Regions from separate parts of the Colwellia sp. SU-HH01217 genome, predicted to be linked through region 2. Evidence: predicted binding sites of a transcription regulator. Region 2 holds the regulator's gene; the other holds the start of a gene.
The links. Region 2 encodes sigma-54, which starts transcription at its own class of promoters, with help from an activator protein. Its sites were predicted from a motif close to GTTGGCACGNNNNTNGNNT; they were not measured.
Positions count from the first base shown of each region.

Region 1 (16,603 bases), on a different contig from region 2:
AAGCCAAGGAAATATAAATTTAGGGGCAAATGCAGCTGTCGCCGGAACTTTACCTGCTTTTGGTTGGGAAACAGGGTCAAATAATCTGTTTGAAGCAACATTTGTAGGAAGCCTTACTGCTACTGGTAATGCATACCCAGCTTCGCTTACTTCTACAACAAATCCTTTTTTCTTCGCTAATGTGCAAAATCAGATTGCTTTTCAAATTAATGCCGCTTTGATTGGAACTGTTAATGAATCTGCAACTTTTAGTGGTGTTACATTAGCTTCACTTGGCATGTTAGCAGGTGAAAGTGTCAGTGTTACTTGGGGGCAAAACCAAGCAATTATTCAAACATCTTCAGTACAAGTTCCAGAGCCTACTACTCTTGCCATTTTTGCTTTAGGCATTATAGGTTTAACATCTCGTAAGTTTAAAAAATAGAAAATCACTTACAGATAATATATATTGTTTAAGCACCTTTTTAAGGTGCTTTTTTATTGTCTGTATTCCAGTTAATTAATTATTACAAGCGCAAGCTAATTGACCATTATCCTGAATCCATTCTTGATAATTTCCGTCGGCGCATTGCTGTTCTATTCTTGGGCAGCTTGCAGGATTTCGAGAATAATCCGATCCCGTTACAGCTCCAAACGTTGTGTCTGCTAATTGTTCTTTCAAAGTTTGAGTGGAACACCCTGATATAAGTAACAAAACGAGTAGATAAATAAACTTCATACGACCTTCTTAATTTTATAGTAACTAAAAATTAGCAGTATTTAATAAAACGATACTACTTAATTAATAAGTACCTTTACGCCTATTTTAGGAACAAATTTCCATAAAATCATCTTTTGATTCATTAATGTTTTTATACAGCCATGCCTGTTTTATAGCGTTAACTTCTTCTACTGTGCGTTCAGGTAATGCAGGCTTGGCTAAATCTAATATTTGTAGTCTTGTTTCTATTGAACGACAAAGTATCGCCCTAGCCTCTGGAATATCATTTTTATTCAAATTCAATAGCGCTGCTCTCATTTCTTGAGCTCCAGCATAAAGTTGACTGCTATGTGAGCCTGCACTTGAGACTGTACCGATATAAAAACCAACAAGTAATGTCACGATAAAGAGCATTAAGGTAAAAATTAATATGATGGACTTTGATTGCATTATAATCTCTCTAACTTATTGACCCTTAGTTTCAGGTGACCTCACTTATTCAATAGATACTCACTGTCTATTATAAAATTGAGTGTGGCTAAACATACATTATTGTTCATACTTATGGCAATATTGACTAGTAATGAAAATATTTGTACATACAAAAATATTGGGGAAATAATGAAAAGTATCAACTTAATGTTAAATCAAAAAATAAGTAATTTATTCCTATTGATTTTGCTTTGCTTTTATAACACACACTTAATAGCAAATGATCATATACCTAAAAGCGCAGATGAAGTGTTAACAGAAATAATTGATGAAAGGTGGGATTATTCATTAAAAGAAAATCCACTTTCAGCAACGCGAGCAGGTGTAAATACATATAATCATTTGCTTAAAGGTGTATCAGCTAAAGATAATGATAGACGTCTCGCAGCGGAAACTATATTCCTTAAACGTTTAACTAACATTGATGAGAATAAACTAACTGCTGACAACCGCATTAACTACCAACTATTAAAGTGGGTTTTAGAAGGTTCGATTCGTCGATATCAATTAGATTTATCGAGGATCCCATTAAACACCTTTAGTAGCTTTTATTTAGGCGTTCTAAATATGAGTAATGGTTTAGTGATGGACTCAGTAAAAGATTACCAAGATTATATTGCAAGGTTGAATGAAATTCCTCGCTATTTTAATGAAAATATTACCAATATGCGTAAGGGGATTAAAACAAACTTTACTCTACCTAAAATTGTTGTCAAAGGCATACTTCCAACTGTTCATGCACAAGTTTATCAAGACCCGACAAAAAGTAGCATGTATAAGCCCTTTTTGAAAATGAACAATAACATATCAGCAGAAAACCAAGCCATACTTAGAGCAAGTGCTAAAAAAGCGATATCAGAATCTGCAATGCCCGCCTTTGCTTCATTTGCTAAATTTTTTGGTGGTGAATACCTCAATGCAGCTTCAACAACTCTTGGTGCAGAGCAAATGAATAACGGCAAAGCTTATTATGCTCATCAAATTAAAACGTATACGACATTAACAGATATTACTGCCCAACAAATACATGAAACAGGCCTGAATGAAGTCAAACGAATACGAGCAGAAATGAACGAAATTATAAAAGCACTTAATTTTGATGGCAGCTTTGAAGAATTCACACAGTTTCTTCGTACAGATCCACAGTTTTATGCTAAATCAGCGAAAGATCTACTCAAAGAAGCCTCTTATATCGCTAAGAGAATTGATTATGTGATGCCTGAATTTTTTGGAAAATTACCACGAGTACCTTATGGCGTTGTTCCAGTACCTAAAGAGATCGCGCCTAATTACACCACAGCTTCATATAACGGTGGTGTCGTTGGTGGCACTCGAGGAGGTGCATATTGGTTAAATACCTATCAGCTAGATCAACGCCCTTTATATGAACTTACCGCGCTAACATTACATGAAGCTGTTCCTGGCCATCATCATCAAACTGCAATTTCACGAGAGTTAGAGAATGTTCCTAAATTTCGGTTAGGCTTATACTTTAGTGCTTATGGTGAAGGTTGGGGTCTATATTCTGAAAAGTTAGGGATAGAGATGGGTGTTTACGACACGCCATACGATCATTTTGGACGCCTAAGCTATGAAATGTGGCGTGCTTGTCGCTTAGTGATAGATACAGGTATACATGCCAAAGGTTGGAGTAGACAACAAGGTATCGACTTTCTCGCGAATAATACATCACTTTCTGAGGCAAATGTTAGAGCTGAAGTTGATCGCTATATTTCATGGCCTGGTCAAGCGCTTTCATATAAATTAGGCGAAATAGCCATTTGGAAATTTAGACATAAAGCTGAAAAAATATTGGGTGATAGATTCAAATTGCGAGACTTTCATGACGTTTTACTTGGCAATGGTGCATTACCACTTGCTATGGTCGAAAAAGAAATAGACCGATATATTGCGAGCCAAGCTAAGTGAAATAATTAACTAAAATGGTTAACTTAAATAATTAACTAAATCTTGATCTGAATGGTTTCAAAATTTAGCAAATAATTTGATGGTTTAACCGTATTAACGTACAGCACTTATTAGAGGTTATAGGTGCTTTACGTATTTTTAAATTACTCACTCAACACCAATACTGTTAAAACACTTTTTAACAGTTTATATTCAAGAATTTCTTACAGAAGCTATTATCTTAACTAAACTAAATTAACTAAATTAAGTTACTTTACACCTTACCTTCTCATCTTCTATAAATTAAAACCATGATAATGCTTTATATAACCATTTTCACGTATATAAAGTAGACATTAACCTAATATCGCGTTAATAATATGATGACAAAGATAATTAATAGTATTTACTTAATAGGTGATCTCCTTTATACGCAGAGAAAATAGCCAAATATGCAGTATTTATTTGAGTAACTACTTGTTTAAATTATTAAATAAAACAGTAATTGGTTATTTTAACCTGTAGAAATGATCACCTAATTAGTGAGATTGGTATAATGCCCCTTCTTAGAATAAAAGGTTAACAATGATTAAATGGATATTAGCTTTACTATTTGCATTAGCTGTTACACCACAGCTATTTGCTAGCGAAGTTAATGTAGAGTCCTTAAAAGCGAAATTAAGTAAACTTCCTGTAGATGACAAAGCACGCATAAAACCATTAATTGCATTAGCCAATTTTTATATCTACACCTCTCCTGACAAAACAGCTGAATATGCCAAACAAGCTATAGCGATACCTAGTATTGATAATAATAATGTAATTAAAGCAACTGCCTTGCGCTTACTTGGTCAAGCAGAAATGTATCAAGGTTTAAATAAAAAAGCTTTTACTCATTTAAATCAATCTATTATTAGCGCAAACGAAAGCAATGATCCTCATGTGCTTTCTGTATCGAATAGAGTAATGGGGGTGTTTCATGAACTATTAGTTGATCATGAAAATGCCCTTTATTATTACCTTGAAGCTTTGAAATTTGCCAAGTTAAGTAATAAGAAGCAAGATTTAGCAATGGTTTATAATAACTTAGGCAATGTATTGAACTCACAAAATGACTATATTGATGCAGCTAAATATTTTCAACGCTCAATAACGATTAATTCCGAACTCAATGATATAGAAATGAAGTTAAATGCTTCTGTGGGATTAAGCATATCGTTTTTAGGTTCTGGAAAATTACTACAAGCAGAAAAGTTACTTAAACAAGTACTAAGTAATAAAGCTTATATTAGTGACTTTAGCATAAGTGAAGCTTCCGTTAGTTTAGCTCATGTTTATAAGTCGAAGAATGAGCTAGCCTCTGCACAATCGCTTTATGAATTTGTCATCAATAATGATATCGGCAGTGCGTATCCTCCTGCTGTAGCTGCTGCATATGTTGGTTTAGCCGAGATATTGATTCAAACTGATAAAATACAAGAAGCTATTAATTTATACCAAAAAGGTATCGTTGAAGTTAAAGATAAAATATCTGTTGAAAGCGAAATGGCCATGTATGAAAACTTGGCTGAATTAGAACTGAGTCAAAACAACTTTAAAGCCGCCTCAAAAACACAATCTGACTACATAAAAAGAAGAAACCAAGTTCAGCCCTTAATACAAAAAGGTATCGTTCAAAAACTAGAAAGCCAATTACAAATGGAACGAGATTATATAAAACTGCAAGATGAATTATTGATAAGTGAACGTGAGTCTTTACATTCTTCACTTTATTTATTTGCCGTTGTAGTTATTTCACTCATTAGTTTGGTGTTAATTTTGATATTAATGCTAAGAAAACAAGTTATTGCTCGCTTAGAAGCAACAAACAAAACATTAAAAAAAGCCTCTGAAACCGATCCGTTAACAGGTATTGGTAATCGCCGGTTTCTAGACAATAAAATCAATGAATTTAAAGGAAAAGACATTGAAATGGCATTTTTATTGTTAGACATTGACCACTTTAAAGGTATAAATGATAATTTTGGCCACGATGTTGGTGATGAAATACTAGTTTCTATTGCAGAGACCATTAAGGACCTTTGTCGGAAAAATGATTTATTTGCTCGTATCGGCGGAGAAGAGTTTGTTATTTTAAATATGAACAGTACTAAAGAGGCTTCATTTTTATTTGCCGAAAGAATAAGACTTTGTATAGAGGGAATGACGAGATCTTTAGAGTCAACTGTTACAGCCAGTATTGGTGTTGCCATTGGAAATATGAAACAAGCCAATTACGATGAACTATATAAACAAGCAGATATTGCGCTTTACGCAGCAAAAGATCAGGGTCGAAACAAAGTATTATTATTTACTGAAGAAATTAAATCTCAAAACCAGACAAAAACGATATAACACATATTATATATTTTGGGTGTGCTATTTAGTAAAGAATTAGATGAAATAAGAGTGGTGGTAACCCTAATAGCCACACCCCGGCACATGAGTCGTCTGCTGCGGTTGCTTCCTTCCGGACCTGGCCGAGTTCACAGAGTATCATTGCGAGGGGACCAAAAGGGTCACCATAGAACGCTACTAACTATTATTACGTAAGAAATAATAGTAACGGCGCGGATTATCGCTAATCAATTAATAAGATGCAAGTACTTGTTTAAAAAATCAAACTGCTTGGGGATTTTTTGCGCACACACCAATAAAGTTCAATTTAAACTGTTCTAATTCAGAGTCAATATCATCACTAATATCTTGAGCAAGTAGAAAGTTTACAGTTCTTTTTTTAAAGTCAACACTAACAGGAACGACAGGAATATTCGCTTGACAGGCAATCAGTAAAAAACCTTTCTTCCACTCATCAGTTTTGCTTCTTGTTCCTTCTGGCGTAATAGCTAAAATTAACTCATCTACTTGTCTAAATTGGGCTACCATCTGACTAACAACTCCCTGCTTACTATTACGATGAATTGGCACTGTGCCTAAAGCTAATAATAGACCTTTAAGCGGCCAAACAAAGAGTGATGCTTTTACCATAGATTTTACGCGTAAATTAAGCGCTAACTTCACACCGATACAAATGATAAAATCCCAGTTAGAAGTATGTGGAGCAATGGCGATAATAAACTTTTTACGCTCAGGTAAGCTCCCGGTTACTTTCCAACGTAAAGTTTTTAATATCACCATCCCTAACCATTTAGATATAGTACTATTTGTTTTAGGCACACAAGGCGGTATATCAGTTAATAGCATTGAGTTATTCTGACTTCTCGTCTAGCTTTTCACTAAATTCAAGCAAGATTGATTTGATCACCAAGACATTCTCTTTACCTAAACGAAGTAATAATTTGTCAACATCATCTAGCGCTTCAATTTCTGCGTCTTGATACTTATACATTACACTAGGCCTAATAATTTTTAACTCTTCTTTAGGCATTTCAGCATCTAATACACGAGCGATTGCTGCTTGCACCGTTTCAGTAAAGTCATCTTCAGGGTAACCTAATTCTGCATAGGCTTCATTGAGCAATGGTTTAATTTCTATATACCAATCGACTAATTTATCGCTGTCCATTGAACGCAAAAGTTCAATATACGAAGTAAATCTTTTTTCAGATTGTGCATCCCATGTCCAGTGAGCTTGATTACTTTCATCTACCTGCTTGTCTTTTGCTGAAAATCCAACATTAGGAGAAATTAATGGACTGTATTTATAAGCTAAAGTACCTTGAGCAAAGTTATCAGTGAAAACAACTAATCGCCTAATCATGTCATCATCAATCACTAGCTTTAAGAGTTCTTTTCTCCATGTAAGAGAAGGAAGTTGCTCTCTAACCCACACATCACTCTCATTTAATGGAGGTAACGGATTAACGTCTACAGGCTCAATGATTGGCTCTAGTTCAACAACCTCTTCCACTTCAGGCGTAATAATTTCAGGGACAACAACTTCAGGCAAAGGAGCTTCTTCAATTACAACCTCAACTATTTCTTCCTCTACTTCAACTTCTTGAGGTGGAGTACTTTCGTTCGTATAAAGCCAAACCGATAAAGCTATTATCACAATAATAATAACACTCACTAAACCCCAAGAATTTGGCTTTTTGATATTTTCAACGGTTTCTGAATTTTCCATAATGTCCTATTTATTGTAAATAAAAGAAATACACTAATTTATTTTGCATTGAATTTAACTGATAAGTCATTGCAACGTTTTTTATTAATGGTTGCAAGCTTTAAAGTTAACTATTTTGTAAATTTTAGTATTGAATTGTTCAGGAGGGCTTAAGATAAGTCATTCTAGGGTATGTCACAGGAATGATATTTATTAAATAAAACAAATACAGATAAAACACTTATGGCCGCTTAATTTTTCTTTGTCAAAGCACATTAAAAAATCGATTCCGTCACAAGTGTTTAATCAGTTGCTGTCGTTAAATGCTATTTTGGTTATGCGATTTACCTTGCTTTGCAGTTAAAACATCAATATCTGCAAGCTCAGGGATGTTCGCTTGAAGTTTTGATTCTAAAACATCAATAGCAACCGCTGAGGCACATAGGTCATTACCTCGTTTTTCAAAAGATTTAGCGTGAGTTTCCATTTCATGCTCTATTTTTTCACCAAAATCTTCCATTCGAGTTTCAAACGCATCCATATCTCCACCAGAAGTTAGCATCTCTTTACCTAATGCCATTAATAAAGTCCCCATTGAGTTTTGCACTGCTTTTTCTATAACAGCTTCAATACGCTCTTCAAAGTCTTCACCAAAGATTTCATCGCCATCAATACCATCATCATTAAGGTAGAACCCTTGCTCAGCTGAAAAATGTGTTTCTATTTGTTGGTGAATAGTATCTAACTCTGTAGTGATATCTGCACCTACTTGGTTATTTTCGCCCAATAGCTCGTCAAACGTTTTCGTTAACCCATCTGAAGCTAACGATAAAGCATCTAAAGCGATCGCTTTTACTTCTGGTACAACATCTCTAATGCTGGTCGAGTATTGAGTCACTAAACTTTGCTGTTTTGCGTTTAAGGCAATAGTTTTACCTTTCACTATTAGGACTTTGTTATCGGTGATTGTGTAGAGGTTATTTTCCGAATCATCTAAAAATTCTAAGCTATCTTTAGAAACCTTTACGCCAGCTTCAAGTTGAATATCGCAACTAATTTGATGTGCAAAAGCACTAGCAGAAGCGATGCTTGTAGTTAAAACCAATAAAGAGGCTGTTAGGATGTTTTTCATGTGAAGTCCTTTATAATTTCATTGTAATTACAAAGTATATAACAAGACTGATGCCAAGTTAGCAAAGAAGGGTAACTATTTGATTTTTATTAACTTAAAAATAACTCTTACAATAAGCACAAAGCACTACCAAGTTAAAAAAACTAAATAGTGGTTATTTAAACTAAAAGTTAGTGATTCGGTACTTACTTAAACTAAGCCATAAAACAAGCACTTAAAATAAGAATACAAGTAAGCTAATTTACTTTACTTGTGACAACTTACGTATTTCAGAAAATTGGTAAGCAATCTCAGGGCTAACTTTATTATTTTTCAAATACGTTTGAAACGCACCAATTAATAACTTTAGCTGAACCAAATCTGTCATGCTAGCTTCTTCTTTATGAAACTTTGCCGCTAAATCTGTCAGTTTAGTTAGGTATTTTTTTGTTAAATTAACTTTCATTAATACTACATCCGATTTAATTTTTTATTATATTGTCGGAAAATAATGTTCGCTGTTAATACACTTAAATTATAAGTTAAGCACTATATAATTTTGTAGCCCAGCCATCATAGGTTTCCCCGTAGATCTGTGGTTTTGCGCGAATATTTTTTCAAATATCTTGCCAGATGCCATAACATTCTACACAAAGTTTATTAGATTACAACTATTCGTAACAAAATATTTCAGTGTAACCAAAACCATTAAGATATTGATTTTAGTAGTATATTCTTTGCATCTCAAACAACCTTGATTGACAGCGTTCAAACTCGAATGCTAATTGCGTTGCTTGATATAAGGCATCAATATCAACCTCAGCACTAATAATAAGACGTATATTTTGATCGTAAAACTCGTCAACCAGCGCAATAAAACGTCGAGCTTCATCATCAAAATGTCTTAGTTCTGACATTAAAACCCCGCTTCGTTGGTAGCTATCCTCTACTCCTGAAAACACTGCAGGAATTAAATCACCATGAAATTGTGGTAAATTATCTATAAGGATAGTGTCAAACATATCTGCAAGAGTTATATAATCTCGCTGGCTTCTTGGTCCTGAGCATAGCGCAAAGAAGTCAAAGTAAATCGTTTTATCGTGCATGGCTATATAATCAATATTCCGATGATTAATGCAAATATGACCCGAAGCAAGCTTGTTCTCCTGAGTAATATCAATAAAACGTTGCCTTAAGAAGTTAGGATATGCGGTGCTTGGATAAACATAATCACGATAAGGAATTCCTGTGTCTGTAATTTTAGGGGACAAAGATGAATAATGACTGTCTGATAACGATCTTCGATGATCAATTTCACCATCAATTGAAATAACCTGACAATGGTCATTAATCAGTTGAATTGTGGGTAAGAATAGAGCCCGTTGAAGTCCATTTTTATAGAGGTTTTCAGGTTGACAATTTGAGGTAGCAACCAATGTTATCCCTTGGGCAAAAAGAGCGTCCAGCAAGCCCGACATAAGCATAGCATCACCAATATCTGACACAAAAAACTCATCAAAGCAGAGTACGTCGACTTTAGTTGCCCACCTTTTTGCGATAGTGCTTAATGGATGCGTTTGTTTTGTTTGTTGCAAGGCATGTTGATTTGAAATTTCATTTAATTGCTGGTGAACACTTTCCATAAATCGATGAAAGTGAATACGCATTTTTTTATCAATAGCAAGATGTTGATAAAACAAGTCCATTAGCATGGTTTTACCACGCCCTACTTTGCCATAAAAATAAATACCTTTGATGTACCTATTTTGATTAAACAAGGGTGTTAGTTTTAAGCACAGAAGCTTAGAGAAAAAAGATGAGTTATCACTCGCTGTTAATGACACTTGGCAAGAGAGTTCATTAAGCGCATTAACAGCAAGTAATTGTGCCTCATCATAAGACAACTTCTTTGTTTCAACGAGCTGTTGATACGCTATTTTCATCGACATCAGGAATTGCTCCCAATAAAATTAAACGCTTAGGTGTCTTACTCTAAAGGTTCTCCCCTTTAACTTCCCTTTTTCCAGTTTTTTAAGGGCTAATTTAAGTGCGTTTTTATCTACTGCTACATACGCCCAATTATCCAAAACATTGATTTTACCAACTTGTGATCCTTGAATACCATTTTCACCTGTTAAAGCACCAAGAATATCGCCAGGCCTTACTTTTTGCTTTTTACCACCATCAATTTGCAGTGTAGCCATTTTGCTTTGCAATGGGGCTTGATCGAGTACAGATAAACTAGGCAAAGGCTCACCAGTAATAACTTGATCGAGGTAATCCTCAAGCAAGCCAACCTTATAACTTTCTTTCTCACTAAATAAAGAACAAGCGATACCTTTACTTCCTGCACGCCCAGTACGACCTATACGGTGAACATGAACTTCACTATCACGAGCAATATGATAGTTAATAACGGCATCTAGTGCATCAATATCTAAACCTCTTGAAGCAACATCTGTTGCAACAAGCACTGCAACACTCTTATTGGCAAAACGAATTAAGGTTTGATCTCGATCTCTTTGCTCTAAATCACCATGTAAAGCTAAAACACTAAAACCAAAGTCATGTAATTCATCGGCAACTTCTTGTGCTTCTTTCTTCGTGTTACAAAAAATAACCGTAGACTCAGGCGTATTTTTCAACAACAGTAACCTTACAGCTAATAAACGCTCCTCTACATCAGCTACTTGATAGAAGTGCTGAGTAATACTACTGCTATCATGGGTCGATTCAACTTTAGCCATTACAGGGTTAACCATAATATTCTGGGCAATTGCTTGAATTTGCTTAGGAAACGTTGCACTGAACAATAAGGTTTGACGTACTTTCGGGGCGCGCTCTACAATGTTATCTAACGCTGCTTGAAAACCCATTTCTAGCATACGATCAGCTTCATCAAGGATCAGCATTTCTAAATTATCGAGTTGTAAGGTACCTTTAATAACGTGTTCTTCTACTCGACCAGGCGTTCCAACAATAATATGAGCACCGTGTTCGAGTGAACCTATTTGTGGGCCAAATGGTGTGCCGCCACACAAAGTTAACACTTTAATATTGTGAATAGTACGGGCCAACTTTCTAATTTCTTTAGCGACTTGATCTGCTAGTTCTCGTGTTGGACATAAAATTAATGACTGGATTCTAAATCGTTTTACATTTAATTTAGCCAATAAACCTAAACCAAAAGCCGCAGTTTTACCTGAACCGGTTTTCCCTTGGCCGATAACATCTTTGCCTGCCAATATATCAGGCAGGCTCAATGCTTGAATTGGTGTCATTGACTTGTAGCCCAAAGACGATAAATTTTGCAGTAAGTCGTCGTTTAGTGCTAATGATGAAAATTCAGTCGGTTTATTCTGGCTCAAGGTAAAATCCTTCGTTAAACAATATATAGTTTGTAGACTATTTAGGCGCGCATAATAACAGCAAAGCTTAGTTACAACCAAGCATAGTTGGAATTTGTTTTTATCCAATGTTTTCTTAGGAAATCTTGTGTATTATTATCAAAATTTTCAGTAGATAAATGGACGTTTAATGAATCACCTCACCAAAGATACTCACGCTTTACAACACGAATGGACACTATTACATCACAATATCGAAAACTATGAAAAGTTTGCCTTAGTCATTAAACTTGTTGCTATACTTCTTTGCTGTTGGTTGTATATTTCAAAGTCTCCTATTATTTTAACTACCTTGATAGTGCTAACTCTTTGGGTATTAGAAGGCGTATGGAAGACTTTTCAATCTCGATTAATCGATAGAATATTATTTATTGAAAAATCGATTAATACCTCAATGGATGACTCCTATCAAGCCTTTCAATTGTACAGCACTTGGGAAAGTAGTCGCCGAAGCCAACTTGGTTTAATTAAAGAATACCTTCTAAATTCGTTAAGGCCGACGGTTATGTACCCCTATTTAATTTTAGTGCTTATAAGTTTCAGTGTTAGTTTGCTATAATCAGCGCTTAGTTAACTTATTATCAAAATATTAAAGTAATGAATCGCAAGAAAAAAATTAATCAAAGCCTTAAAAAGCGCCTAAAAAAAACAAATGCTAAATTGCAAAAAACAAACAAGCCTAAGTACATATCAAAAGCTGAAAGAGCAAAAATAGCCGCAGAATTAGATAATACGCCATGTAGTGAATCAGATAGCAATACAGGCAGTCATACAGACAGTAACAATTAATAATAGCGAGTCAAAAACTACCGTTAGCGCTAGCGTTTCACTTTAACTTTATTATTGGTATCTCTACTTTTTTTAATTAATGCATCACTGGCTATAGAGTTCTTAGACTTTGCCAAGCGATCATACAATAAAACATTTACAGAGGCGGCTAAATTCATACACCCCACAGTAGGCACATATACAACTGAGTCTGCCCTATCGATAACCCCTTGTGAGATTGTGCCATCTTCAGGTCCAAAAATATAAAGCGCATTCGCGGGGTGATTAAACTCTGGAAGCGGTGTTGCCCCTTCAATTAAATCGACACAGACAACTTGCATATTGCCTTCAATATTGTCAAGTAAGTTATCCACACACGAAAGAGGAATATTTAAACTAGCATCCTTGGTATCAGTATTGTATTTAGCTGCTCGAGCAAAGCGCTCTCCTGTAAAGTAAACCTCATTGACTTGATAGCAACCAGCAGCCCTCATAACTGCGCCAACATTAGTTGGACTTTTAGGGTTAATTAATCCAATTTTTACATATTCATTTTTCATTATGCTTAATTCCAATTATTTTTCACTATTATCCTGTAAAGCGTGAATATTTTTTCAGTTCTGAGCTGAAAAAAATGCCAACCTTGTTTAGAGATTGGCATGTAGAGATCTAATCATTTCTTATCGTTAATTCGGATTACTTGACCCTTTTATTTTTTCTCTCATCGATTGAATGAGCATATAAAAATATGGCACAAGTAACGTCCCAAATAATGTTGCAGCTACCATACCAGCAAGTACTGTAACCCCTAAAGATACACGGCTCCCTGCACCCGCACCACTTGCAAACACTAGTGGCAATACACCTAAGATAAATGATAACGCCGTCATTAGAACAGCTCTGAACCTCATTCTGGCAGCATTAAGTGCAGCATTAATAATAGTTTCTCCTGCAGCTCTTTGCTCCATTGCAAATTCAACAATTAATATCGCAGTTTTAGTGGATAAACCAATCAATAATACCAAACCAACCTGTGCGTAAATATTGTTAGCCATCCCCACGGTATACAAGGTGAGCATAGCGCCAAATAAAGCGAGGGGAACCGCAGCAATAACCGAAAAAGGAATAGTCCAACTTTCATATTGCGCCACTAAAAATAAGTAAACAAATAGTATCGCTAACGAGAATAGAATAGGCGCTAAATCTCCAGCTTCTAATTCTTGCTTTGACTGCCCAGACCATTCATAAATGTAACCTTGTGGCAATTTACTTGCTAGTTCTTCCATGACCGCTATAGCTTGTCCTGAAGAATACCCAGGAGCTGCTTGTCCAGTAATACTCGCGCTTCGATATAAGTTAAAATGCGTAATACTCGTTGGGCCTAAAATAGGTGTTAGTTTGGCTAATGTGGTTAAAGGCACCATATCACCCTCACTATTGCGCACATAATAATGACGTAGATCTGACGGATCTTTACGAAACTCAGTTTCAGCCTGAATGGTAACTCTATACGTTCTGCCAAATTGACTGAAATCATTAATATATAACGATCCTAACTGTGCTTGTAGTGTCACAAAAATATCAGACAGAACAACTCCCTGAGCTTTGGCCTTATTACGGTCAACTTCCAAGAAATATTGTGGCACGTTAGCTCTAAAAGTACTAAATACTCGCTCAAGCTCAGGTCGTTGATTTGCTTCATATATTAAGCCATTCATAACTTGCGCAAGCAATGCTGGATCTCGCCCCTCACTATCTTGAAGTTTAAATTCAAACCCTGAACTATTACCCAAACCTGGAATTGGTGGCGGATTAAAAACCATAATTTGTGCATCAGGCATCGACCATAGTTGCCCCATTAAACGAGGAATGACTTGTGCTAAACCAAGCTCAGGGCTAGTTCTTTCTTCCCAATCATTTAAAATAATAATCCCTAATGCATTATTGGAACCTGCACCACCAAGTAAGGAGAATCCAGCAACGGTAATAACGTCTTCAACAGCAGGATCATTCTCGATTATAGGTGAGATTTTATCCATCACGGCTTGAGTACGAACACTTGATGATGCATCAGGCAATTGAATATCGACAAACAAATAGCCCTGATCCTCCGCAGGTAAAAATGCGGTAGGAACAGACGTTGTTAACCAGCCGGCAGCGCCAAAAATGATCAAAACAAACAAGCCTATTCTAATCGCTCGTTTTAGCACAAAGTTAACTGCTGTAGTGTAACCACCTGTTAATTTGGTAATCCCTTGTTCAAAAGGCTTTAACCAGCCTATAGGCTTCATATTTTTTTCACTTAACAACACAGTACACAATGCAGGACTGAGTGTTAAAGCATTAAGAGAGGAGATTAATACCGCAAAAGAAATGGTAACAGAAAATTGCTTATATAATTCACCTGTAATTCCAGGCATAAAACCAACAGGAACAAAAACCGCTAACAGTACTAAAGTGGTCGCGATAATAGGTCCCGAGACCTGCTCCATCGCTTTGCTTACTGCTTCTTTGATAGGGAGTTTATCTTCTTTTAGGATACGTTCTACATTTTCAATAACGATAATGGCATCATCAACGACAATACCAATGGCTAACACTAAACCAAACAAAGTAATGGTATTAATTGAATACCCCATTACGATCATAAAAGCAAAAGTACCAATTAAAGAAACAGGAATCGCTAAGGTTGGAATGATAGTAGCCCGCCAATTTTGTAAAAATAAAAAGACAACTAAAATCACTAAACCAACAGCTTGAAAAAGTGTAGTTTTTACTTCTTCCATCGACCGAAAGATAAACTCAGTAGTATCATATGGAATGACATACTCTAGTCCGTCAGGAAAACGCTGAGCTAGCACTTCCATTTCAGCTTTAACTAACATAGCCACTTCAGTAGCATTGGCATCAGGCAATTGATAAATAACAAGGAATGCCGTTTCATTACCATCTAACCTTGCTTGGGTCGAGTAATCTTCTGCACCTAATTCAAGCCTAGCAATATCGGTTAAACGCACAAAATTACCATTTTTTTGCGCTCGGATAATCGTTTGCCCAAATTCTTCTGGTGTTTTTAAACGGCCTTTAGCTTGTATTGAATACTCGAATTTTTGATTAGGCAAAGAAGGACTGGCACCTAATTTTCCTGCCGCAACAATCATATTCTGCTCTTGCAGCGCTTGCTGGACTTCTGTCACCGTGATATTTAACGAGGCCATTCGATCAGGATTTAACCAAGCACGCATGCTATAAGTCATTTCTCCCATTACTTCTGCTGAAGCAACACCTTTAATACGACTTAAAGGTTCAACTAAATAATTAGTTGCGTAATTACTTAAAAATAATTGATCGACATTCTCTTGTGTGGAAAATAGGTTAACTCCAAGTAACATGGTGCTCGATTTTTTCTCAACATTCACCCCTTGCCTCGTTACCTCTGAAGGAAGTGAACTTGTCGCTAATGCAACTCGATTTTGTACATTAACTTGCGCCATATCGCCGTCAGTTCCTACTTTAAAGTAGACAGTAATTGAGGCACTCCCATTATTTGATGCTGTTGATTCGATATACATCATGTCTTCAACACCATTGACTTGCTCTTCAATAGGCCTGATAACTGATTCTTCTACAACCTGCGCACTTGCGCCTGGGTATACTGTCGAAATTTGGACTTGAGGAGGCGTTATTTCCGGATACATATTAACCGGCAATAAACTCATGGCAATTAAGCCGGCAAGCGAAATAACAATAGAAATAACAAAGGCGAACTTTGGCCGTTCGATAAAGGTTTTACTAATCATCGTTTAGCCCTTTTGTGCATTTTCAGTAGTGGGATCAGTCGTAATATCTGAAATCGTGCCTGTTAGCTCGTCAACAACTTTATTTACAGCGTTAACTTCAACACCAGGTCGAACTTTTTGTAAACCTTCAACAATAACTTCTTCGCCTTCTTCTAGCCCTGTGTCAACAACCCACATCGCGTTAATTCTTCGGCCTAACTCAACATGACGTTGAACAACTTTTTTGTCTTTAACCACTAAAACAAATTTTCCTTGCTGACTTTCTTGAACAGCCACTTGCGGCACTAAAGACATTTGTAATTTATCTTGGCT
Region 1 covers NZ_BAAJLX010000007.1:65,053-81,655, reverse strand. The annotation lists gene AC27G3_RS10705 (PEP-CTERM sorting domain-containing protein) at 1-424, shown strand, start outside; gene AC27G3_RS10700 (hypothetical protein) at 806-1,150, opposite strand; gene AC27G3_RS10695 (DUF885 domain-containing protein) at 1,322-3,121, shown strand; gene AC27G3_RS10690 (tetratricopeptide repeat-containing diguanylate cyclase) at 3,686-5,494, shown strand; RNA gene ffs (signal recognition particle sRNA small type) at 5,559-5,655, opposite strand; gene AC27G3_RS10680 (1-acyl-sn-glycerol-3-phosphate acyltransferase) at 5,759-6,343, opposite strand; gene AC27G3_RS10675 (DUF3014 domain-containing protein) at 6,348-7,226, opposite strand; gene AC27G3_RS10670 (DUF2884 family protein) at 7,525-8,337, opposite strand; gene AC27G3_RS10665 (hypothetical protein) at 8,579-8,782, opposite strand; cyclic di-GMP riboswitch class I at 8,874-8,957, opposite strand; gene zapE (cell division protein ZapE) at 9,039-10,259, opposite strand; gene dbpA (ATP-dependent RNA helicase DbpA) at 10,287-11,684, opposite strand; gene AC27G3_RS10650 (hypothetical protein) at 11,854-12,282, shown strand; gene AC27G3_RS10645 (DUF2986 domain-containing protein) at 12,321-12,512, shown strand; gene AC27G3_RS10640 (RNA methyltransferase) at 12,542-13,051, opposite strand; gene AC27G3_RS10635 (efflux RND transporter permease subunit) at 13,178-16,291, opposite strand; gene AC27G3_RS10630 (efflux RND transporter periplasmic adaptor subunit) at 16,295-16,603, opposite strand, start outside.
Region 1: the regulator sigma-54 is predicted to act here: its motif matches at 8,377-8,395, upstream of AC27G3_RS10670 (DUF2884 family protein).

Region 2 (16,603 bases):
ATGCTTGGCACAAGGGAGTTAAGTACGGCAAGAATGGCAAGTTGCTCAAATACCCCTTCAAATAAGCTGGTAACAGCAACGGCGAGTAACGCGGTAACTAAATTAATCCCCAGCCAAACGGATCGTTGTTGAGTACTTTTTACAACAGGAGCAAAGGTATCCGCCTCATCATCTAAACCTGCCATACTCATCATGGTATGTTCAGCGTCTTCACGGATTATATCGATAACATCATCAATTGTAATACGGCCTAATAATCGACCTTCATCATCAATGACAGGTGCTGATAACCAGTCGTAACGCTCAAAGAGTTGGGCAACGGCAGCTTCTTCCATATCCGCGGATACGGCTTGTATTTCTTTATCAATTAACGACGATATGCTGGTTTCAGGTTTTGCTGTGACTAATGAAGATAATGATACCGCGCCTTTAAAGACATCATCGCGATTAACCACATAAAAAGAGTCGGTTGCATCAGGTAGCTTACCTTTTAACCTTAAATACCTTAAAACAACATCAACAGACACATCAGGACGAAGCGTGATGGTGTCTGTATTCATAATACCACCAGCAGTGTCTTCACCAAAAGAAAGCGCGGCTTCAACCCTTGCTCTATCTTGACTGTCCATGCTGTTGAGCACTTCACGGTAAACTGCGTCAGGCAGGGTTCTTAAAACTTCGGCTAAATCATCAACGTCCATGCCTTCGGCAACAGCTGCCAGTTTTTCAGGCCGCATGCTTTTGAGGATGCCTTTACGAACCGATTCATTGAGCTCTTCGAGTACTTCACCATGATTGTCTGGATCGATTAACTGCCATAATACTGAGCGTGTTTTACCTGGGGAGGATTCAAGGATGAGTGCTATATCGTACGCAGGCATATTTTGAAGAAGTTTACGTACGGAAACAAACATACCGCTGCCGAGTGCTTCATTAACTTCTTGCAAGCGCTGTTGATTGATTTCTTCTGATATTTCTGGCATATATCAGCCTTAATTCATCTAAATTCTGGAAAGTAATGCTAAGTGAAAGGCTTACTCAATTTAACACAATAGATATAAGTTAATGGTTTAGGATGGTTGATTTAGTGTACTTGTAAGATTGCAATCAACGCTAATATTAACTTTTTACCCTGTTGGATAGTTAACGGTTTAAGTTTCACTTGATTTAGTAGGATAATGATAACGCTTGTTATTATTTATCGCCTTATAAGAGGTAAAGTTTATCGCAACTTTGTGTTTTTAGCAGCTTTTTTCTTATCATTGGCTCGATAAAAATAACAGATAGGATTATTCAGACTCGTCAAATTTGTTGGTAAATAATTGTGTGATACTGCTAAGGGCTGCTTGCGCATCTTCGCCTTGAGTAATTATTTTAACACTTTTTCCTTTTGCGCCAGCCAATAACATTAACGCCATTATACTACTGGCGTCTGCTTGTTTATTTTCTAATACTAGAGTTATTTTTGCTTGAAACTGCATACTCAATTGAGCAAGTTTTGTTGCTGCACGAGCATGTAGACCTAATTTATTGGTAATGATAACGTCACGTTCGAAGGTTTCCATAGTCTACGCTCTTTTTAAAGTCATAAGGTAATGTGAGCTGAATGCTCGAACTTATGGTAAATAATAATTAGCTACTCATCACTTCAATATCTCGATGGTGCGTCTGAATATCTTTACGCTCTTTTCTAAAGTTACTGGCTAACAACTCTGAAATGTAAACTGAACGATGTTTGCCACCTGTACAGCCAATGGCAATAGTTACATAGCTACGGTTATTGCGCTCTAAGTGAGGTAGCCAAGTCATCATAAAGCTGTTTATTTGCCAAATAAACTTAGTAATTATAGGCTGGCTAGCTAAAAAATCTTTTACAGGTTGATCTAACCCGGTCATGCCTTTGAGCTCTTTTTCCCAAAATGGATTAGGTAAAAAACGGGCATCAAAGACAAAATCTGCATCGATAGGGATGCCGTGTTTATAGCCAAATGACTCAAAAACTAAGACCATAGAACCTGACTTTTTACCTAACACACGCTCTCTTACTAAATCGGCAAGTTGATGCGGGCTTAATTCGCTGGTGTTGATGTATAAATCAGCGCGTGTTGATATGGGTTCTAATAATTTTTTTTCTAATGAAATGGCTTGATCAAGCGCGACATTTTGTTTAATTAACGGATGCAAGCGGCGTGTTTCACTAAAGCGCTTAATTAAATCATTATTATTGGCATCAAGATAAAGAATATTGAGCTCTACGGCATTGGGAAGATAATCAATGATTTCGGAAATATCATCAGGATCTTTTGGTAAATTCCGCACATCTAGACTGACGGCAACCGTTTCATAATCGTTAATAACCGTGTGAATAAGCGCAGGAAGTAAATTAACAGGAATATTATCAACGCAGTAATATCCTAAGTCTTCCAACACTCTAAGAGCCACTGACTTTCCTGAACCAGAGCGACCACTGACGATGATAAGTTTCATATTGTTACCTACAATTAAAAAGGGCGTAAAGGTTTATTAACTAACTGATTGTTTGGATAAAGTCGAAGAGTTGCTCGTTATCGCGGCATTTTCTTAATTGCTTACAGTTATTTTTATCACTAAAGAGTTGAGCGATGCTTTGCAGGGTACTTAAGTGTTCTTCACAACAATCCTCGGGAACAAAGAGTGCGATAAAAATATCGACTGGGCGATTATCTATGGCATCAAATTCAATAGGTTGTTCAGTGGTTATTAATACGGCCACTACTTTTTGGTCGCTTTGAATACGCCCGTGAGGGATCGCGATTCCATTACCAATGCCTGTGCTACCCATTCTTTCCCTGGTCATTAGGCTTTCAAGTAACTGGTGCTGATCTAAGCCGGAAATTTTATTAACCGCAATGGAGCAAACTTCTTCAAGAATACGTTTTTTACTATGGATACTCACTAAACAGTGGGTACAGTCTTTGGTTAGGATATCTTGCAACTTCATCATATATTTCTGCGGTTTATCAATATTCATTGGTACACCTTTTTAGTTACTGTCACTGGGTAGGATCAGCAAATAAAAAAGTGATTGTGAGCTTGTGCCAATCTAATGGTGATTGACTTTGCCTTTGTATTTTAAAATTTGTTTATCAAGTTTATCTATTAACAAGTCTATCGATTTATACATGTCTTCATTCGCTGATGAAGCAAAAACTTCACTACCTTTAAGGTGCAAGGTTGCCTCGGCACTTTGCTTGAGTTTTTCTACAGTGAGCACAATGTGGGCGTTATTGATTTGATCAAAATGACGCTCTAATTTAGAAAATTTGTTATTGACATACTCTCGTAGAGAACTCGTGATTTCAACATGGTGGCCAGTAAGATTAATTTGCATAAACGAGATCCTTATTAATTAAAAATTTCAAATAGTATTAAAGTAAACTTTTTCGTTGATTCGAAGGCGGAATAGTTAAAGATTCACGGTACTTAGCAATAGTTCTTCTAGCTACGTTGATCCCTTGATCTGCTAAAAGCTCTGCTATTTTGCTATCACTTAATGGTTTAGACGGTATTTCTGCGGCAATCAGCTTTTTAATTAAGGCTCTGATGGCCGTTGATGAACATTCGCCGCCATTTTCAGTGCTAACATGGCTAGAAAAGAAATATTTGAGTTCAAAAATTCCTCTAGGGGTATGCATATATTTTTGTGTGGTAACACGCGATATGGTTGATTCGTGCATATCAACAGCTTCGGCAATATCATTTAACACCATAGGGCGCATTGCTTCTGGCCCATGCTCAAAAAACCCTTGTTGCCGCTGCACGATACAGTTTGAGACTTTCAATAAGGTATCGTTGCGTTGCTCAAGTGACTTAATGAACCATTTAGCTTCTTGTAAGTTAGAACGAATAAATTGATTATCACTGGAAGATTTCATCGTCCGAGTTAATGCCGCATACTGCTGATTGATAGATAATTTAGGTGCGGTATCAGGATTGAGTTCAACCATCCAACGACCATTTTTCTTTTCTACAGAAACATCAGGAATGACATACTGATCATCACTTTTAATGACCGCATCGCCAGGACGAGGGTTAAGCGTTTGAATAAGACGAATAACTTCCCGAAGTTGATCTTCTTTTAACTTGGTTTTGCGCATTAGTTGGCGGTAATCACGGCTGCCAAGTAAGTCAATATGTTCACTGATAACTAATTTACACTCAGCTATCCAAGGTGTCGACGGTTCAAATTGGTTCAATTGAATCAATAAACAATCGGCAATTGAACGAGCAGCAACACCGATTGGGTCAAACATATTGATACGTTTCAATACCGCTTCAACTTCATCTAATTCGACATCCTCTTTGGCAATACTCTCAAGAATGTCTTCACAGCTTACGGTGAGGTATCCTGCATCATCAACAGCGTCAATTATTGCAGTTGCAATAGCTCTATCAGTGTCGCTAAAAGGAGTTAATTGCATTTGCCAATGTAAATGGTCTTGAATAGAGTCTTGAGTTTCACCTTGGTAGGTGTAATCTTCTGATGGTGCTGAGTTACTGACACCTGAGCTAGCTGTTCCTGCGCTATATGAATCATCCCAAGTTGTGTCCATATTTAACTCATCTGGAATGTCATTCTTTTCCATAGCTTCTGTTGTACTAATTTCATCGATAGTTGGGGTGGAGTCTTCACTACCGTCACTCGTTTTACTTTCATTAGCACTTGCAGAAGGGTTATGACCTTCTTCTATATGATCCGCTTTATTTTCGTTTGAAGCCGGTCCACTTTCATCCACTTCTAATAGTGGATTGCTTTCAAGCGCTTCTTGAATTTCTTGTTGGAGATCTAACGTTGATAACTGCAACAGCTTTATTGCTTGTTGCAGTTGTGGTGTCATGGTTAAATGTTGTCCAATACGGAGTTGTAATGTAGGGCGCATTTACCTTTATAAATTTCCTAGTTAGTTTAAATAAAGCATAGTTTACGTTATTGAGAAAAGGTGTCTTTTCTTAAAATAAATTTACTTATTTGTATTCCATCACTATAACGTGAATTGTTCACCTAGGTATACATCTCTTACGTGTTGATTCGCAAGTATTTGTTCTGCATTACCTTCGGCAATTAATTCACCATGACTTACAATATAAGCGTGTTCACAAACATCGAGAGTTTCTCTGACATTATGATCGGTAATAAGTATGCCAATACCACGCTCTTTTAAATGGATAATAATCTTTTTTATATCGCCTACTGAAATAGGATCAACACCTGCAAAAGGCTCATCTAGTAAGATAAACTTGGGATCGGCAGCTAATGCTCTTGCTATTTCTACCCGTCGGCGTTCACCACCAGATAAACTCATACCTAAATTATCTTTGATATGGCTGATATGAAACTCTTCTAATAAATGTGCGAGTTTTTCATCACGCTCAACCTCTGTTAGTTCTTTTCTAATTTGAAGTATCGCCATGATATTTTCGGTGACGGATAGTTTTCGAAAAATAGATGCTTCCTGAGGTAGATAGCCAATACCTTTGCGTGCTCTTTCATGCATCGGCGATAGAGTAACATCTTCATCGTTCAAGACAATGCTGCCACTGTCATTGGGAACTAAACCGACAATCATATAAAAAGACGTGGTTTTTCCTGCACCGTTTGGCCCTAATAACCCGACAATTTGGCCTGCTGCCACTTTTAAGCTGACATCCTTAACCACTAAACGTTTTTTGTAAGATTTAGCCAAACCATTGGCGATAAGTGTCGCAGTCATATACTAAGGAGTTACCTTTTTTTGAGGTTGTAATACGGTTGAGGTTTTCTCGTTTTGATTGCCAATGGCATCAAGTTTCTCGGTAAGAGTGTTATAAGTAATTTGGCTACCTTTAACTTCACTACCCGCTTGTTGAAGCAGGGCATTCCCCGAGATAACTAATGAATGTATTGCCGGTTCATAGGTAATCTCGTCTGCTTGGAGTGATATTTTACTACCATCAGCTAGGGTTTGCTCGAACCTTGCTGGGTTTCCTTTGGCAACATAAACTTCTTCATCAACTTTTGCTTGATAAATTTTAACTGAATCGGCTTTAATCGTTAAAGTACCTTGCTGAATAACAACGTCGCCAATATAGCTGGCAATTTTATTTTTCAAGTCACCAGCCTGACGATCCGCAGAAATCATAATTTCTTGTTCAAAATCTGGCTTTTCATTTGCCGAAATTACGAAAGTTGTCATCGCCGAGCTAAGCAAAAGTATACTAGCTGTTATCTTTTTTAAAAGTAGTTTTGTCATGTTCAGTTAGTGTCATCTGGGTTGTGTTTATATCAATAATTAGTCCGGTGCCATACATAGTAAAATTTTTGCCATAGACAATCACTTTTTGGTTGGAGCTAATAATATTAGTTGTTAAGTCGAGCTCTAAAGTTTTACCATGAACTTCTTGTATTAAAAAGTCTTTCTCTGTGCTGGTAATTCTTATGGTATTTTTTAAGACTACTCTATTGTTATTATATAGTGTCGCTTCTTTTGCACTAACTTGCCATGGTGAACCTGATTTTTTTGGATATAAGGTATAGTTAGGTAGTTCAAAATGGGTAAACTCTAATTCAGTATAGTGCTCCATGCGATCTGCTTCAATTTCGTGGGACAAGGTGCCCTCGGGATTATAAATCGCACTTTTTAACGACTCAGCAATAAAGTCTGGTGCTAAATCGCTGTCGATAGCATCTGTTGGTTTTTTATTGGCATTACGCCATTCAGTTAACCCGTAAAGGCACGCACCTAATAAAAATATGACTATAGCCCATCTGGACAGTAGACTCATACACTTGCACCTTTAGCGTCGGCTAATGTGCCTTGGGCAAGCATTATCATGTCACAAACTTCTCTAACTGCACCGAAACCGCCACGAATAAAGGTGATGTGATCAGCGTGTTTTAACACACTTGGGTGAGCGTCCATAACGGCAATTCCTAAACCTACGGCTTGTATACAAGCGAGATCTGGTACATCATCACCAATATAAGCAATTTCATTTAATTGGATATTTTGTTGTATGGCTAGAGCTTTAAGTGCAGGGAGTTTATCCTCTTCACCTTGAATAATATGATGGACATTAAGTGCTTGCATACGATTAGAGACAATTTTTGATTTTCTACCGGTAATAATCGCGATATCAACACCACTTGCGCCTAATGCTTTTATGCCAAAGCCATCTTTGGTATGAAAGGCCTTAAGTTCTTCACCGTCATTACCTAAGTAAATACGACCATCGGAGAATACGCCATCGACATCACACACGAGTAACTTTATTTGTTGGGATTTTTTTAAAATCTCAGGGTTAACAAAACCGTAAAGGGTATTACTACTTGATGAAGGGGCCATTATAAAACTCCTGATTTTAATAAGTCGTGCATATTCATCGCTCCGACAGGAATATTGTGTTCATCAACAATAATTAAGCCGTTAATTTTTTTATCTTCCATAATCTTTAAGGCTTGTGCAGCTAACATATCAGAATTTGCAGTCGTTGGGGAAGTTGTCATAACTGAAGTAATTAAGTCTTGATGAATATCGACTTTAGCATCGAGTATTCTTCGCAAATCACCGTCAGTAAACAGGCCGAGTAATTGATTGTTATCGTCAATAATGCCTGTCATACCTAAACCTTTTAACGACATTTCAACTAAAGCATCTTTAATGAGCGCGTTTTTAGAGACGAGCGGTAAGCGTTCTCCAACATGCATAATGTCATTTAATCGTAATAATAACTGTTGACCTAAACTGCCGCCGGGGTGAGAAAGAGCAAAGTCATTTGCAGTGAAGCCTCGGGCATTAAGTAAAGCTACAGCTAACGCATCACCCATAACTAAAGTGGCTGTAGTGCTTGACGTAGGAGCTAATCCTAAAGGACAAGCTTCTTGAGATACTTTTATACAAATATGAGTATCAGCAAGTTTAGCGAGTGTCGAAGCAGAATTTCCTGTCATAGATATAAGTTTAGCACCGATACGCTTAATAACAGGAATGATTGCTAGTACTTCACCTGTTTCGCCTGAGTTTGATATGGTTAATACAACATCGTCGCTGGTGATCATACCTAAATCTCCATGACTAGCTTCGCCCGGGTGTACAAAAAAAGCAGGTGTACCTGTGCTGGCTAAAGTGGCGGCAATTTTTCCACCAATATGTCCAGATTTACCCATACCAATAACAATTACGCGGCCTTTACAGTTAAACATTAACTGACAGGCGAGCTCAAAGTTATCGTCAATATACTGTAATAACTCGTTAATTGATTGCTGCTCAATTTCAATGACTTGAGTGGCGAGAGCTTTAAAATTTTTCATAGGGGTACTTATTGATATCAATTATTTAACTAAACAAAAGTGCTTGGTAGCCAAAGAAGCTTAAAAATAACAGCCCACCTTTGACACGTGTCATCCTAAAAGCGCCTGATTTACGACTAAAACATAATATAAAAAGTAATAAGGTCAGTGCAATCATAACCGGGACGTCTCGAGTTATGGCTTCAGGATTTACCGGACCAGGAGCGATTAACCCGGCAAAAGGTAATACTGCAAGAATATTAAAAATATTAGACCCAACTACATTACCTAATGCTAAATCATCTTCTTTTTTCAATACACTCGCCACACTTGCTGCTAGCTCTGGTAAGCTAGTACCCAATGCAACAATTGTTAAACCAATGACTAAGTCACTAATACCAAAATTTCTAGCAATAAACACCGCAGATTCTACTAAATAATGCGAACTCAATATTAACAATCCCATGCCAACGACCAGCCAAAAGATAGATTTTATTGTCGTAGTTCCTTCAGGTAACTCTTGTTCAGCCTCTAAAACCATAGGATCTTGTGGGCCATTATTTTTTCTTTGAATAATTGATTTAATTAACAGTGTCGCGATAAAAGCAAAGAAACCTATCATTAAAATTAAGCCTTCGCCAAAGGTAAAGATATTGTCGGATAACATCCAATAAGTCACTATGGTTAATAATAGTACGAAAGGCAATTCTTGTTTGATAATAGATGAAGAGACAACGATAGGTTTAATCAGCACTGTTAAGCCTAGTACTAAAGCAATATTGGTAATATTAGAGCCGATAGCATTACCAATTGCGGTATCAGGACTGCCTTGTAAAGAAGCGGAAGCTGCAACCATCATTTCTGGTGCAGAAGACCCCATTGCGACTATGGTCAAGCCAATAATCATAGGAGAAACACCAATGTTTCTTGCTAAAGATGAAGCCCCAATAACAAATTTGTCCGCACTCCAGACTAATACGACAAGAGCAATTAATAAAATTAAAACCTGAATAACCATTCATCCTCCATTATTTATATCTAAGCTGAATTGATTGAGGTAATACAACCGACAAAGATATCATGGCTAAATTGTCCCTTGTTGTAAGGCAAAACAAAAGTAATATTCGTCAATGAAGGCAAAAAAAACGCACCTTTTTATTTTTGAGCCAGTTTTTAGATAAAAGGATGCTAAAAATGGTCAGATTTTCAACAGTAGATCTCTTAAAAATAAGTAAAAGTGGGGGCTGTTATCGTGACATAGCTTAATGTAAAATAGGAATTCACAATTTTTTTACATTCTCTTACAATACTTTATCCATATTAGCGTTATATTATCGCTATTCGACATTATTTTTAATGAACAATTTCGTCTGCTAGGTTACTATTCGCGGACTTAAATAATTACATTGAGTTTGTCGTTTTACTTATTTATTAGGAAATCATGTCTGAAACTTTAGTTGAGATTAAAAACATCACGTTTAAAAGGGAAGAACGTGTTATTTATGATGACATTAGTTTGTCGATCCCTAAAGGTAAAGTCACGGCAATTATGGGGCCAAGCGGCATAGGTAAGACGACCTTACTTCGATTAATTGGCGGACAGCTAAAACCAGAGCAGGGCCAAATTCTGTTTGATGGTCAAGACATACCACAACTTTCTCGAAAATCTCTTTATCAAACGCGCAAGCGTATGAGTATGCTCTTTCAAAGTGGTGCACTGTTTTCTGAAATGTCTGTTTTTGACAACATTGCTTTTCCAATACGTGAGCATAGCCAACTTGATGAGAAAATTATTGAAAAAATTGTCTTAATGAAACTCGAAGCCGTAGGTTTACGTGGCGCTCGAGATTTATTCCCAAGTGAACTTTCCGGAGGTATGGCGCGAAGGGTTGCACTTGCTCGTGCAATAGCACTTGATCCAGAACTTATACTTTATGACGAACCTTTTGCGGGGCAAGATCCAATTTCGATGGGAGTTATTGTTCGATTAATTCGCTCATTAAGCGATGCGTTAGGTTTAACGTCGTTAGTTGTATCTCATGATGTCCCAGAAGTCATGAGTATTGCTGATTATATTTATATTATCGCAGAGCAAAAAATTATTGGTCATGGCACTCCAGAACAAATTTTACAAGCTTCATCGCCGCTCGTTCAACAGTTCGTAAAAGGTGAGGCTGATGGCCCCGTACCATTTCATTTTAATGCGCCTGATTATCAAAAAGAGCTACTTAATACTACGAATAAAGGGATCAGGTAATGGACGCAATTATTTCCCGATTGGAAGGATTAGGAAGAAAAACCCTTGCACTAATTAGTGGTCTAGGGCGAGCTGTCATTTTATTAACGTCAGCAATTTTTCACCTTCCTAATCCTAAAAAAGGTTTTCCTTTATTAATTCAGCAGCTTTATGCGGTTGGTTGGCTCTCATTAGTTATTATCGTTGTTTCGGGGACTTTTATTGGTATGGTGTTGGCCTTACAAGGCTACACTATCCTTGTCGGGTATGGCGCTGAAGCAAGTTTAGGTCCTATGGTTGCTCTGTCTTTATTAAGAGAGCTGGGGCCTGTAGTTGCAGCATTGCTGTTTGCTGGTCGAGCAGGATCTGCACTTACTGCTGAGATTGGATTAATGAAAGCCACTGAGCAGTTATCTAGTTTAGAAATGATGGCCATTGATCCTTTGCGTAGAGTAATAGCACCTCGTTTTTGGGCTGGGTTTATCAGTTTGCCTTTGTTAGCCGCTATTTTTTCAATGGTAGGAATATTAGGCGCACACCTTGTAGGTGTTGATTGGCTTGGTGTTGATAGCGGAACCTTTTGGTCGGTAATGCAAGACCAAGTAGATTTTCAGAAAGATATTTTAAATGGTATTATCAAAAGCGTGGTATTTGCTTTTGTTATTACTTGGATTGCTGTTTATAAAGGCTATGACTGTAACCCGACCTCTGAGGGGATTAGTCGGGCGACTACTTCAACAGTAGTGCAGTCGTCATTGTTAGTTTTAGGTTTAGATTTTATCCTAACTGCGTTAATGTTTGCGCGGTAATTTTAAAGGTTTGGTGAAAGACATGATGTCTAAAAAAGTAGAGTTATTGGTAGGAGTATTTGTGGCATTCGGTATTGCCGCATTATTAATGTTGTCATTAAAAGTGGCCAATAGCGGTATTTCAGGGAATAGTGATACTTACGTATTAAAAGCTAAATTTGACAATATTGGTGGCTTAAAAGTACGTTCACCGATTAAAGTCGGGGGAGTAGTTGTTGGTAGAGTTAGTGATATTTCACTGGATGAAGATGACTATACTCCCGTAGTGACACTCGATATTAACGTTAAGTACAACCGGTTTTCTGAGGCGACTTCTGTTGCTATTTTAACGGCAGGTTTACTAGGTGAACAATATATTGGCTTGCAGCCTGGCTTTATTGATGACTCTCTAGAGATGTTAGTTCCTGGCGACTTTATAGAAGATACAAAACCTGCTCTAGTATTAGAAGAATTAATTGGTCAATTTTTATTTGGTCAAGGAAGTGATGAATAATGATAATTAAATGGAAGAATAACTTGTTTCAGAATAAAAAAATATTACTGGCTTTTTTATGTGGGCTAAGCCTACACGGTATGGCAGAGGAGGCAAACTCATCGCCTCAATCGAGCCTTAGTTCAGCAAGTCAAAAAGTGGATAAGAAAAATCCTTATGAAATGATTGAACAAGTTTCACAAATCACCTTTAAACGCTTTGCCAATGAAAGCAGTGAAATTAAAAATAACCCTAATATTTTAAAAACAATAGTCCGTGAAGAGTTGATGCCTTATATCAACTATAAATACTCAGCGTTTAAAGTAATTGGTAGTCAGCTTAAAAAAACGACGAATGAAGAGCGTAATGCATTTGTTCCTGTTTTTCGTGAGTATTTAATTACTTCATATGCGCAAGTGTTTACATTGTACGATAACCAAGAGGTACAATTTTTCCCTGGCCAAGATCTAGAAGGTAAGACTATTGTCGCTGTTAATACTCGCGTGATTATGGAAGGTCGAGATAATATCGATATTGCCTTTAAAGTGCGGAAAAATAGAAAAACAGGTGACTGGAAAGCGTTTGATATGATAGCTGAGGGGGTGAGCTTACTTGATAGTAAACAAGCCGAATTAGGTAGTATTATCAGGCAAAAAGGTCTACCGTATGTGACTGAGCTTTTAAGAGAAAAAAGTCAACGTGATATAGTTTTCAAAGCATCGAAAGGCTAACGAGTGAGTAAAATTGTACTAACTAAAGTTGAGCAAACTTTAAGGCTTTCTGGTGAGTTAATTCGCCAAACGGTGCCATTAATCCCTAATAATGAAAGTAGGCAACTATTAAAAGAAAACAACGCTAATATTGACTTAGCTGAAGTCACTAAAGTCGATACCGCTGGTTTAGCTTGGTTACTTACTCAAGTTGAATATGCACAAGCAAACGATTGTCATTTATCATTGCTGCATATACCTTCAAATCTTATAAAATTAGCAGAGCTAAGCTCTGTACTAAGTTTTTTACCAATAAATACAAATTCGTAGGAGATAATTTTGGACGTTTCTGAAATTGAAAAATTAATTAATGATGCTATTTCACTAGATGAATTGCATGTCGCATTTGACGGCTCACAATGTAAAGTTATCGCAGTAGCCGATATTTTTGGAGAATTAAGTAGAGTGAAGAAGCATCAAGCTATTTCTGTACCTTTGGCAGATGTGATTAAAGCTGGCACTATTCATGCGCTTACAGTAAAAACATTTACTACAGAGCAATGGAAGCGTGACAAAATGTTTAACTTACCTCTTTAGCAAATCACATTTATCTTTTCAATTATTATCAATAAGTAGCAAATTTTGGACGCATTTAAAATTATTGGTGGGAATCCACTACGCGGTGAAGTGACTATATCCGGAGCTAAAAATGCGGCTTTGCCGATTTTGATGTCGGCACTTCTTTCTGAAACCCCTGTTGTATTTAATAACGTTCCTAAGTTAAATGATATTTTAACTACCGTGAAGTTATTATCACAATTAGGCGCAAAAATTCAGTGGTTATCAGAAGACAGTTTAGAAATTGATGCAAGTGTGATCGACCATTGCAAAGCTTCTTACGATTTAGTAAAAACAATGCGGGCTTCTATTTTAGTCTTAGGGCCTTTATTAGCTCGTTTTGGTCATGCTGAAGTGTCATTACCTGGCGGTTGCGCTATTGGCGCAAGACCTGTAAACCTTCATATACATGGGCTTAAATTGATGGGCGCTGAGGTTGATGTTGAAAATGGTTACATCAACGCTAAAAACAATGGCCGTTTGTCTGGCGCAACTATTTTTATGGATACCGTTAGTGTTACAGGCACAGAAAATCTATTAATGGCAGCAGCACTTGCTGATGGTATAACCGTCATTGAAAATGCAGCTCGAGAGCCTGAAATTGTTGATCTTGCTAATTGCTTGATTTCAATGGGCGCAAAAATTACTGGTGCAGGTACTGATACCTTAACCATTGAAGGTGTTGAGCGCTTACAGGGAAGCACATACAGTGTGATGCCTGATCGTATTGAAACTGGTACATTTTTAGTGGCAGCAGCAGTCACTCAAGGCAAAGTTAAATGTCTTAATACTGATCCTAAAGCACTTGATGCGGTATTAAACAAATTACAAGAAGCTGGAGCAGAAATAGCAACAGGCGATGATTGGATTGAACTAACCATGAACCAAGCTGCTAAGGCTGTTAATATTAGAACCGCACCGCATCCCGCTTTTCCTACCGATATGCAAGCGCAATTTGTTACCTTAAATGTTTTAGCACAAGGTACTGCAACAGTAACAGAAACTATATTTGAAAATCGCTTTATGCATGTGCCTGAGTTACAACGAATGGGCGCAGATATTTCATTAGAAGGAAACACAGCGATTGTAAAAGGGGTGAGTAGTTTAAACGGAGCACAGGTAATGGCTACTGATTTACGCGCCTCTGCTAGCTTAGTAATTGCTGGTTTAGTGGCAACAACCCAGACCCAAGTTGACCGCATATATCACATTGATCGTGGTTATTTACATATTGAAGATAAACTTAAAGCGCTTGGCGGCAATATCACACGTGTGAAAATGTAACCCTTAGGGTTTTGAAACACTAAAGCTAGCTATAACGAGTTATCGTTTTATATAATTTTAAAAGGATTAAAGTCACTTTAATCCTTTTTTTGTGTCTTGAGTTTAGGCGGTTTAATTTATTTAACCTGAACTCGGTTTAAGAGATGGTTAACAGTTTGAAAAATAGAAAATAATTATTGAGTTTGCTCTAGGATAGTCACAGGGATTTCCATAGGAGTGTTCTTTCTAAGTACTTTAAAAGTGATAGTTGTATTGGGTGAGGTTTCAGCGACAATATCTAATGCTTGAGTGACGCTTGTGATTTGGTGTTCACCAATTTGATAAATTAGATCTCCGGGTAGAATTCCTGCGATTTGTGCAGGGCTATTCGGAGCAATAGCATCAACAACAAACCCTTTATCTCCTCGGTACTCGGTATTCGTGATAATACCAAGCCAGCCGCGAACAACCCGTCCATTAGCAATAATTTTTTGCATCACTTTTGCGGCTAACTGATAAGGTACAGCTAAAAATATGCCTTGAATATTTATTTTATCATCTGTTACTTGTCGAGAGTTAATACCGACTAATTCGCCATGAGTATTAATTAACGCGCCTCCAGAATTTCCTTCGTTAATTGCCGCATCCATTTGTAAAAAGTCTAAATAACTTGTACTACTCATACCAACACGGCCAGTAGCACTGATAATGCCTTGAGTAACTGTTTGACCTAAGTTTAAAGGGTTTCCTATAGCAAGTACGACATCACCGGGCAGCGACGTTATATCGGCACGTTGGGGGATAACAGGAAGTTTAATTGCAGCATCAACTTTAAGCACTGCTAAATCTGTATAGCGATCAAAGCCAATAAGTTCGGCGGGATAAATTTGACCACTTTGTAAAACAACTTCAATTAAGTTGGTATTATGAACAACATGGAAATTCGTTAAAATATAGCCTAACGAATCCATGATAACGCCTGAGCCTAATCGAGAAGATTTTACTGTGTTGCGACCATATCTGGGATTACGTTGAATTTCAGAAGAATAAATATTAACAACCGCAGGCCCTGCAATACTTACTGCTTTGGCATATGAAACCGGGGGTTGTTGTTGTTGGTTAGGCTGAAAAAGTGCCAATATAGAATCATTATTTTGATAAGCAGGCACGATAAGTAAAACAGCGATGGCAAAAATAACGCCATAACTTGCAGCGGTAAAAATGTATTTAGCAATAGCGAAAATTGAATGAAATACTGTAGTAGCAGGGCGTGATGACAAAGTTGTTGTTATCCAGTTATTATTATAATTGATTAAGGCATGCTGATCTTTGGTTTGCACACTGCAGGTACGATTTGTTTTTTGCGGTGTATAAAGATTAACAACAAACAAATTTAAATTAACCATTTGTTAGGCTTAGTTTAGCGCAAGATAATCAAGAAGTGTGTAATAAAATAAAATTTTTAAAGTGGTTGCGAAAAAAAAGGGCTATTAATAGCCCTTTTTAGTTTATTTTTGTGGTCGTTTATTAGCGCACCATTAGATATAAATTTTGGTTGCCTCTGACTATTTTTAAAGCAAAAACCCCTTGCTGTTCTTTAAGTGATTTTCTTAACTCGGCAAGATTATTAATGCGTAAACGATTAATCCCGACAATGATATCATTGGGCTCTAGTCCAATCAGTAGTGCCGGACTGTTAGGAGCAACACTGGTTACCGTTACCCCAATACCTTGGGGGTTATTGACTAATTCACTGCCTTCAAGCATAGGGTGAATAGTCGAAGCGGCAACATTACTGCTGTCAGCGCGCTTGAGTTTTACCTTGAACACTTTCGGTCTATCATCGCCACGGACAATTGTTAATTTGATGCTTTTTCCTGCTCCTATTGAACCAATTTTTCCTCGTAGTTCACTAAAAGAGCGAATGTTTTTACCATTAATTTGTGTAATCACATCGCCGGCTTTTATACCTGCTTCGCTGGCGGCAGAGTTAGGGATAACTTGTTCAATAAAGCCACCTTGGGTAGCACTTAGTTCCATCGCTTTGGCAATTTCGCTATTAACACTTCTGCCAGAAACACCAAGTACGCCTCGGCGAATTTCACCAAACTCAATAATTTGATTAATTAAGTTTTTAACCATATTACTTGGAATAGCGAAACCGATGCCGACATTGCCACCACTGGGGCC
Region 2 covers NZ_BAAJLX010000001.1:362,891-379,493, reverse strand. The annotation lists gene mgtE (magnesium transporter) at 1-983, opposite strand, end outside; gene AC27G3_RS01625 (HPr family phosphocarrier protein) at 1,290-1,565, opposite strand; gene rapZ (RNase adapter RapZ) at 1,633-2,487, opposite strand; gene ptsN (PTS IIA-like nitrogen regulatory protein PtsN) at 2,528-3,010, opposite strand; gene hpf (ribosome hibernation-promoting factor, HPF/YfiA family) at 3,083-3,370, opposite strand; gene AC27G3_RS01605 (RNA polymerase factor sigma-54) at 3,408-4,919, opposite strand; gene lptB (LPS export ABC transporter ATP-binding protein) at 5,022-5,750, opposite strand; gene lptA (lipopolysaccharide transport periplasmic protein LptA) at 5,754-6,212, opposite strand; gene lptC (LPS export ABC transporter periplasmic protein LptC) at 6,235-6,801, opposite strand; gene kdsC (3-deoxy-manno-octulosonate-8-phosphatase KdsC) at 6,798-7,361, opposite strand; gene AC27G3_RS01580 (KpsF/GutQ family sugar-phosphate isomerase) at 7,361-8,326, opposite strand; gene AC27G3_RS01575 (calcium/sodium antiporter) at 8,352-9,323, opposite strand; gene mlaF (phospholipid ABC transporter ATP-binding protein MlaF) at 9,747-10,562, shown strand; gene mlaE (lipid asymmetry maintenance ABC transporter permease subunit MlaE) at 10,562-11,350, shown strand; gene mlaD (outer membrane lipid asymmetry maintenance protein MlaD) at 11,373-11,843, shown strand; gene AC27G3_RS01555 (ABC transporter substrate-binding protein) at 11,843-12,553, shown strand; gene AC27G3_RS01550 (STAS domain-containing protein) at 12,557-12,862, shown strand; gene AC27G3_RS01545 (BolA family protein) at 12,872-13,129, shown strand; gene murA (UDP-N-acetylglucosamine 1-carboxyvinyltransferase) at 13,175-14,434, shown strand; gene AC27G3_RS01535 (trypsin-like peptidase domain-containing protein) at 14,608-15,819, opposite strand; gene AC27G3_RS01530 (Do family serine endopeptidase) at 15,941-16,603, opposite strand, start outside.